4 regions of the Streptomyces sp. NBC_00440 genome follow, and region 3 is predicted to be linked to each of the others. Evidence: riboswitches for the same ligand, from Rfam matches in the RefSeq annotation. Region 3 holds a riboswitch; each other region holds the start of a gene.
What was found. A riboswitch is a leader RNA that binds a small molecule or an ion and turns the genes downstream of it on or off. The one in region 3 is predicted to bind cobalamin.

Region 1 (2,193 bases), 5.5 Mb from region 3:
CGCAACGTGATCCGCCGCAACACCGCGATCCTGCCGCTGTACTCGCTGATGCTGGGGCTGCTCGCGCTGCTCGGCTTCATGGCGATCGCCGCGGGCATCAAGGTGAAGAACGGCCAGCTGGCGATCCCGCAGCTGTTCGAGAACATGTTCCCCGACTGGTTCGCGGGCGTGGCCTTCGCGGCCATCGGCATCGGTGCGCTGGTACCGGCCGCGATCATGTCCATCGCTGCGGCGAACCTCTTCACCCGCAACATCTACAAGGACTTCATCAAACCGGGCGCGACCCCTGCCCAGGAGGCCAAGGTCTCCAAGCTGGTCTCGCTCGTGGTGAAGGTCGGCGCGCTGCTCTTCGTGCTCGCCATGGACCCGACGGTGGCGATCAACTTCCAGCTGCTGGGCGGCATCTGGATCCTCCAGACGATGCCGGCGCTGGTCGGCGGGCTCTTCACCCGCTGGTTCCACCGCTGGGCGCTGCTCGCGGGCTGGGCGGTCGGCATGGTGTACGGCACGCTCGCCGCATACGGTGTGGCGAGCCCGACCCAGGCGCACTTCGGCGGCTCCTCCAAGGAGATCCCGGGCATCGGGCAGATCGGCTACATCGGTCTGACGGCGTTCGTGCTGAACGTCGTGGTGACGCTGGTGCTCACCGTCGTGCTCAACGCGGTGAAGGCACCGGCCGGAATCGACGAGACCTCCCCGGAGGACTACACGGCGGACGCCGGTGACGAGGGCGTCCAGGTGGAGCTCCCGCCGGCCACAGAAGCCGCCCCGGCAGCCCACTGAGCCCGCACGCCCACCCACTGAGCCGTAGGGCCTGCCACTGAGCCGCAGGCTCCGCCAGGGGCCGCCGCGCCTCCCTCCCGGGAGCTGCGGCGGCCCCTCGCCATGCCGCCCCCGCCCCTCCCTTCCGTCCTCCACGACACAACATATGGGGGGTGCTTTCCGGCGGGCACCCCACATGTATGCTCATGCTCGCTGTCGCCGCAGGGGAATCCGGTGCGAATCCGGAACTGTCCCGCAACGGTGTGATCAGTGCGCTTTCGCGCACCGTGGAGTCCGAGGACCTGCCGACGGCGCATCCGGCTCGACCGAACCGGATGGGAAACGTCCGGGCCTCGCGGTTGGGCTTGCGGATGCTGTGCGGTGTGCTGCTCTGCTGTGCCCGTACGCACCCGTGCCCCCGCCGGCCCCAGCCGAGCGAGGGAGAGCGCACCGTGACCATCGCGCCCACCGCACCTGTCTCCGAGCAGGTGTCGGATGCCCCGGGAACCGTACTTCTGCGGACCCTGACCGACCTCACCGCCGATCTCACCGACACCGACCCCGGCAAGGTCGCCGCTGCCGCCCTGCGCGGGCGCAACGCGGCGTCGGACGAGGCCGAGTTGCGGGAGCTGGCCACCGAGGCGGCCGCCGGTCTCATCTCCGAGGACCCCGCGTACTCACGGCTCGCCGCCAGGCTGCTCACCCGGACCATCGCGGACGAGGCGGCCGGACAGGGCGCGGTGTCGTTCTCCTCATCGGTCGCCGTCGGACACCGCGAGGGCCTGATCGCCGACCGTACGGCCGACTTCGTACGGCTGCACGCCGAGCGGCTCGACGCGACCATCGACACCGGGGCCGACGACCGCTTCGGATACTTCGGGCTGCGCACTCTCTACAGCCGCTATCTGCTGCGCCACCCGCTCACCCGCCAGGTCATCGAGACGCCCCAGCACTTCATGCTCCGGGTCGCCTGCGGTCTCGCCGCCGACGAGTCCGCGGCCGCACTGGACGAGGTGGCCGCGCTGTACGGGCTGATGAGCCGTCTCGACTATCTGCCCTCCTCCCCCACGCTCTTCAACTCGGGCACCCGCCACCCGCAGATGTCCTCGTGCTATCTGCTGGACTCGCCGCTCGACCAGCTGGACTCGATCTACGGGCGCTACCACGAGGTGGCGCGGCTGTCGAAGCACGCGGGCGGCATCGGCCTCTCGTACTCCCGTATCCGCTCCCGCGGTTCGCTGATCCGCGGCACCAACGGGCACTCCAACGGCATCGTCCCCTTCCTCAAGACCCTCGACGCCTCGGTCGCCGCGGTGAACCAGGGCGGCCGGCGCAAGGGCGCCGCCGCCGTCTACCTGGAGACCTGGCACTCGGACATCGAGGAGTTCCTGGAGCTGCGTGACAACACCGGTGAGGACGCCCGGCGTACGC
Region 2 (2,193 bases), 1.4 Mb from region 3:
GCCGTCGCCTGGTGTCTGACCCTGCCCGCCGCCGCGGTCGTCGGCGCGGGCGCCGAGTATCTGACCGGCCGCGGCCCCTGGGGCATCGGCGCCGTCGCCGTCCTGCTGGTCGCGGGCTCCGGTGTCATCTGGTCGCTCTCCCGCCGCCAACCGGTCGGCCAGCACAGCGTCACCCCCGACGAACCCGCCGCGTCCGACGAGCCCGCCGGGGTGGTGACCACCGCCATCGCGGCTGTCGCCCCGCCGCCGGCCGGAGCGGTCTCCGACGGTCTCCGGACCACCATCCCCGCACCGGGCGGCGCCGCACCGGAGCCCACCCGGCCCGCCACGGTCTGAACACGGCCTGAGCACCCTCAGAACCCTGAGAACCCTGAGAACCCTGAGAACACGGTCCGTCCGAACACGGTCTGAAGGAGAAGGACACCGCACCATGGACATCGACTGGGCAGCTCTCGGCACCGTCTTCGGCGTCAGCCTCGTGGCCACCGTCGGACTGGTCGGCCTGTTCACCCTCGGCGTGGTGGGCCTGGCGCGGAAGCCCGTGCCGGAGCCGGGCACCGCCACCGCACCCGCCGCCGCGACTCCTGCCGGTACGGGCAGGGGCCCGGCCGCGCGGGCCGGCTCGTACGCCTGCTTCGCGCTCTGCGCGGCGGCCGTGGCGTACGGGATCTATCTGATCGTCGCCTGACGGCCCGCTCCTCCCCCACCACTCCCCGCGACAGCGTCACTCCGCCCGCCCGGCCGCCGCCACCGGCCACCGGGCGGGCTGCCCGTGTGCGCGGCCTGCCGGGCGAGTGGCCCGTACGGCCGTCCGGGTGGCCCGTGTGGGGCTCGGCACACTGCCCCGTCGCAGGTCAAGGGTGAGTTGACGGGTGTTCGCCGACCGTGGTGGACTTCCGGGGCCAATACGGCGGCAGGAGAGGAAGTCCGGTGCGAATCCGGCGCGGTCCCGCCACTGTCACCGGGGTCGCCCCCGGGAGCCAGGAACTCTCACCGCCGGTCACGTCGAACCAGGGCGCGGACACCCTGAGTGAGGACTACGCCATGCGCGGCCGCCTGCTGCCCGAACCGCCCGATGCTCCGAGTACGACCGCAGTGAGGGTCCCGGGCGAACTGGCCTGCTGACCCCATGCGTGGAGAGCGTGTCTTCGTGTACGGCGCCACCACGGGCCTCCTGGCAGACCTCATCTTCGCCGACCCCCGGCGCGGGCACCCCGTCGCCGCCTTCGGGCGGGCCGCCGCCGCCGTGGAGCGCCGGCTCTGGCGTGACCACCGCGGGTGGGGCGCGCTGCACACCATGGTCTGCGCCGGGGGCGCGGTGGGCGCCGCCGTGCTGGCCGGGCGTGCCGTACGCGGCCGTCCCGCCGCGGGCGTCGCACTGACCGCCGCCGCCACCTGGGCCGTCGTCGGCGGCACCTCGCTGGGGCGTGAGGCCCGCGCGGTGGGCGACGCGCTGGCGGCAGGTGATGTCGAGGCGGCCAGGGAGCGGCTGCCGCATCTGTGCGGACGCGATCCGCAGGCGCTCGACGCGCAGCAGATCGCGCGGGCCGTCGTGGAGTCCGTGGCCGAGAACACCTCCGACGCGGTGGTGGGCGCGCTGGTCTGGGGCGCCCTGGCCGGGGTGCCGGGGCTCGTCGGGTTCCGGGCGGTGAACACCCTGGACGCGATGGTGGGCCACCGGTCGCCCCGGTATCTGCGGTACGGCTGGGCCTCCGCCCGGCTCGACGATCTGGCGGGCCGGCCGGGCGCCCGGCTCACCGCCGTACTGGCGGTGCTCGCGGGCGGGGACCCGCGCGGCGCGGTACGGGCCTGGCGGTCGGACGCGGGCCGCCACCCGAGCCCCAACGCGGGCCCGGTGGAGGCGTCGTTCGCGGGCGCGCTGGGCGTACGGCTCGGCGGCACCCTCGCGTACGCCGGCCGGGTCGAGCACCGGGCGGTGCTCAACGGCGGCGGCCGGCCGGTGGCCGTCGGCGACATCGAACGCGCGGTGCGGCTGTCGCGCCGGGTGTCCCTGCTGGCGCTCGCGACAGCTCTCGTGGTGAGGAAGGTACGCGGATGAGTGGCGGGCTGCTGGTGGCCGGAACCACGTCGGACGCCGGGAAGAGCGTGGTCACGGCCGGTATCTGCCGGTGGCTGGTGCGCCGGGGTGTGAAGGTCGCGCCCTTCAAGGCGCAGAACATGTCGCTCAATTCG
Region 3 (2,193 bases):
TGGAGGGCGAGCTTGTCGTGCAGCACACTGATCAACTCGATCGTGCCGATGAGAAAGGCGACGGCGATGGACAGGCCCGTGATGGCGAGGTTGTAGAACACCTTGCGCACCGGGTTGGCGAAGGCCCACTGGTACGCGAAGTTCATGAAGGTGCCGTCGAGTGTGTCGAAGAGACTCATTCCGGCCGCGAAGAGCAGGGGCAGGCAGAGGACGGCGTACCAGGGCAGACCCGCTGCGGCGCCGCTGCCCGCCATCACCATGAGGGTGACCTCGGTCGCGGTGTCGAAGCCCAGGCCGAAGAGGAAGCCCAGCGGATACATCTGGCCGGGCCTGCTGACGGACTTGGTGAACCGGCCGAGGATGCGGTTCATGAACCCGCGCGAGTTCAGGTGTGTTTCGAGTTCGGCCTCGTCGTAACGTCCGGCGCGCATCTCCCTGAACACCCGCAGAATGCCCACGAGAGCAACCAGGTTGAGTGCCGCGATGAGGTACAGGAACGAGCCCGAGACGCTCGTTCCGACGACGCCGAGCACCTGGTGGGCGTCCGAGCCCTCGTTCATGAGGACTCCCGCGAGCCGGGCTCCCCCGGCGACCAGCGCCGCCATGGCCACCACCACGCTGGAGTGCCCCAGCGCGAACCAGAAGCCGACCGATACCGGGCGCTTCCCGTCCGCCATGAGTTTGCGCGTGGTGTTGTCGATGGCGGCGATGTGGTCGGCGTCGAAGGCGTGCCGCATCCCCAGCGTGTACGCGGTGATGCCGAGTCCGACCCCGAACGCCTTGGACCCGACCTCGTAGTGGCCCGGCTCCACCAGCAGGAACAGAACGCCGAACGCGACGACGTGGAGGGCTGCTATCACCCCCAGGAGCCCGGCGGTACGTACGGTGTCCTCGCGCCGCCAGGCGAACACGGCGGATTCGGGCAGGGTCATGCGGTCACGCTCCAGCACCTCGTGGATCACTTCGTGAGATGCCGTGGCCGGTCTCCTGGCTGACGGGTCCGCTTGACGCTCGCCTCCGGCCCTGCCTTCCCGGCCGCGATACGGCCAGTGGCTTCGACGGGACGGAGACTCCCCGATCACAGTGGCGAGGGCCGCTCCGGTCTGAGGCCCCGAGGGGGCTTTCACCGGTCTTCCCGAACACCACGGCTCGCTCACCCTAGGTTCTGCTCGACGGTGGCAGCAAATGCGCCCACCTGGGGCAGGTATCGGATCTCACACCTGTCCGCCGCCGGGTGGTCAGCTGCCGATAACGCCGGAGAGAGCCCCGGCTCTCACCGCCGCACCGGCAGCAGCGGACCACCGCGAGGAGACCGCTCGGGTCAGTCCTCGCCCTCCAGATTCCCCTCGGTCTCCAGGTAGACCTGGCGCAGCGCTTCGAGCGTCGCGGGGTCCGGCTCGGCCCACATGCCGCGGGACTCCGCCTCCAGGAGCCGTTCCGCGATCCCGTGCAGGGCCCAGGGGTTGGCCTGCTGGAGGAAGTCGCGGTTCACCGGGTCGAGTACGTACGTCTCGGTGAGCTTGTCGTACATCCAGTCGGCGACGACACCGGTGGTGGCGTCGTACCCGAAGAGGTAGTCGACGGTGGCGGCGAGCTCGAAGGCTCCCTTGTAGCCGTGCCGCCGCATCGCCTCGATCCAGCGGGGGTTGACGACCCGTGCGCGGAAGACCCGTGAGGTCTCCTCCACGAGCGTGCGGGTGCGGACGGTCTCGGGGCGGGTGGAGTCGCCGATGTACGCCTCAGGGGCGCTCCCGCGCAGCGCCCGGACGGTGGCGACCATGCCGCCGTGGTACTGGAAGTAGTCGTCGGAGTCCGCGATGTCGTGCTCGCGGGTGTCCGTGTTCTTCGCGGCGACCGTGATCCGCTTGTACGCGGTCTCCATCTCGGCGCGGGCCGGGCGGCCGTCCAGTTCCCGGCCGTAGGCGTAGCCGCCCCACACCGTGTACACCTCGGCGAGGTCCGCGTCGGTGCGCCAGTCGCGGCTGTCGATGAGCTGGAGGATGCCCGCGCCGTAGGTGCCGGGGCGCGAGCCGAAGATCCGGGTGGTGGCCCGGCGTTCGTCGCCGTGCTCGGCCAGGTCGGCCCGGGTGTGGGCGCGTACGAAGTTCTGCCCGTCGGGCTCGTCCAGGGACGCGGCCAGCCGTACCGCGTCGTCCAGCAGGCCGATGGTGTGCGGGAAGGCGTCACGGAAGA
Region 4 (2,193 bases), 7.7 Mb from region 3:
TAGCGCTCACCGGGCGTGCCGCCGGGGACGGGGGTCTCGAAGATGAAGTCGCCGACCTTCGTCAGCCGCGGGTAGGCGGCCTTGACCCGGGCCAGGCCGGTGCCCATGGTGATCCCTTCGGGCGTACGGATCAGGTTCGTCCCGGTGATCACCACCACCCCCTTGCGGGGCTCGATGAAGACGCCGCCGCCCAGGTTCGGCTTCCCCTCACTGGCAGCGAGGCGGTAGAAGTCGCAGCCGGAAGTGGTCTGCTTGTTGACCAGCAGGCCGGTCTTCTCCGCATCGCGTTCGGACTGTCCGAGCTGGATGCCCTTGTAACCGTCCGGGCCCAGGACGCCGCCGGGCGCCGTGGCCGTCCCGGACGTCCCTGTCGCGGCCGTGGCCGTCGCGGTGCCGAGTGTTCCGAGCAGCAGCAGACCGGCTGCCACCGCGGTCGCGGTCCTGGTGAGGCGCTTCATCGTGAGAGCTCCGTCCATCTCGGGGCGCGGGCCGTGCGGCCGTGCACGACCGTGTCGCCGGTGACCTGTGCCGGAAGGAGTCCGGGGGCCCGGCGCGCAGCGGACACCATCTGCTCAGTATGGGCACGACTGATCACGTGATAGTGGCATTTAGGCCATCCGGAAGCCGGGGCCGATGAGGGGTCGTGGACCGAGCGGCCGGTGGAAACCGGCGATCCGGCCCGATCGGAACCAGAGGCTCTAGACTGTCTGGTGCAACTGGTTCGCCCCGTCCGCCAGGCGGGATGCGTCGTAAGAGGGAACCCGGTGGAATTCCGGGACTGCCCCGCAGCGGTGAGTGGGAACGACCGCCGTCATACGCACTGGGCCCGGCCGGGTCTGGGAAGCGACGGCCAGTAGGTGGATGCCCTTCCGAGGGTGACCGCGCCCGCAAGTCCGAAGACCTGCCTGTTGCCCGTGCGCGACCGATCGCGTGCGGATACCCCGGTGACCTCGTGGGCGGGTCGGCGTACATACCGGCGGACGGCCGTGCCTCGTGGCACGCGCGGACCGCCCGGTTCGTCACCCCTTCGCGCTCGCGTCCCGTCTCCGGGATCTCAAGGAGTCATCTCGCGAAGGAGATTTCCGTGACAACGAAGCCCGCAGCCGCGGCAGCACGGGCCACCGTGTACGGCTACCCCCGACAGGGCCCGAACCGGGAACTGAAGAAGGCCATCGAGGGCTACTGGCAGGGCCGCACCAGCGCCGACGACCTCCGCGAGACCGCCGCAGGTCTGCGCCGGTCGAACTGGCAGCGTCTGGCGGAATCCGGCATCCATGAGGTGCCCACCGGTGACTTCTCGTACTACGACCATGTCCTGGACACCAGCGTGATGGTCGGCGCGGTCCCGGAGCGGCACCGCAAGGCCGTCGAAACCGACGCGCTCGACGGTTACTTCGCGATGGCACGCGGGACCCAGGAGCTGGCGCCGCTGGAGATGACCAAGTGGTTCGACACCAACTACCACTACCTGGTACCCGAACTGGGCCCTGACACGGAGTTCGCCGCGGACTCCACCCAGCAGACCGGGCAGCTCAAGGAGGCGATCGCCCTCGGGCTCGCCGCCCGTCCCGTACTCGTCGGCCCGGTCACCTATCTGCTGCTGGCCAAGCCGGCACCGGGCGTCGCAGCGGACTTCGAACCGCTGACCCTGCTGGACCGGCTGCTGCCCGTCTACGCCGAGGTGCTCGCCGATCTGCGGGCGGCGGGCGCGGAGTGGGTCCAGCTGGACGAGCCGGCTCTCGTCCAGGACCGCACCCCCGCAGACCTGAACGCCGCCGCACGCGCCTACCGTGAACTCGGCTCGCTCACCGACCGTCCCAAGCTGCTGGTCGCGTCCTACTTCGACCGCCTCGGCGATGCGCTGCCCGTCCTGGCCAAGGCCCCGGTGGAGGGCCTCGCGCTGGACTTCACCGGGGCAGCCGCGGCCAACATCGGCGCGCTCGCCGCCGTCGGCGGACTGCCCGGCAAGCGCCTGGTCGCCGGCGTGGTCGACGGGCGCAACATCTGGGCCAACGACCTGGAGAAGTCGCTCACCACGCTGGGAACCCTGCTGGGGCTGGCCGACCGGGTGGACGTCTCCGCCTCCTGCTCGCTCCTGCATGTACCGCTCGACGCGTCCGCCGAACGGGACATCGACCCGCAGATCCTGCGCTGGCTCGCCTTCGCCCGGCAGAAGACCGCGGAGATCGCGAC

Region 1: linked by a shared signal. The riboswitch ahead of OHB13_RS25380 (ribonucleoside-diphosphate reductase subunit alpha) and the one ahead of OHB13_RS00860 (HoxN/HupN/NixA family nickel/cobalt transporter) in region 3 are both predicted to bind cobalamin.
Region 2: linked by a shared signal. The riboswitch ahead of OHB13_RS07030 (cobalamin biosynthesis protein) and the one ahead of OHB13_RS00860 (HoxN/HupN/NixA family nickel/cobalt transporter) in region 3 are both predicted to bind cobalamin.
Region 4: linked by a shared signal. The riboswitch ahead of metE (5-methyltetrahydropteroyltriglutamate--homocysteine S-methyltransferase) and the one ahead of OHB13_RS00860 (HoxN/HupN/NixA family nickel/cobalt transporter) in region 3 are both predicted to bind cobalamin.

What each region holds. Positions count from the first base shown of each region.
Region 1 covers NZ_CP107921.1:5,634,615-5,636,807, reverse strand. Annotated here, with positions in the region: gene mctP (monocarboxylate uptake permease MctP) at 1-783, shown strand, start outside; cobalamin riboswitch at 963-1,086, shown strand; gene OHB13_RS25380 (ribonucleoside-diphosphate reductase subunit alpha) at 1,215-2,193, shown strand, end outside.
Region 2 covers NZ_CP107921.1:1,558,249-1,560,441, forward strand. Annotated here, with positions in the region: gene OHB13_RS07020 (inorganic phosphate transporter) at 1-336, shown strand, start outside; gene OHB13_RS07025 (hypothetical protein) at 431-688, shown strand; adenosylcobalamin (AdoCbl) riboswitch at 918-992, shown strand; gene OHB13_RS07030 (cobalamin biosynthesis protein) at 1,130-2,059, shown strand; partial or broken gene OHB13_RS07035 (cobyric acid synthase) at 2,056-2,193, shown strand, end outside.
Region 3 covers NZ_CP107921.1:175,097-177,289, forward strand. Annotated here, with positions in the region: gene OHB13_RS00860 (HoxN/HupN/NixA family nickel/cobalt transporter) at 1-932, opposite strand, end outside; cobalamin riboswitch at 961-1,162, opposite strand; gene cobN (cobaltochelatase subunit CobN) at 1,322-2,193, opposite strand, start outside.
Region 4 covers NZ_CP107921.1:7,842,630-7,844,822, reverse strand. Annotated here, with positions in the region: gene OHB13_RS34885 (hypothetical protein) at 1-458, opposite strand, end outside; cobalamin riboswitch at 701-923, shown strand; gene metE (5-methyltetrahydropteroyltriglutamate--homocysteine S-methyltransferase) at 1,085-2,193, shown strand, end outside.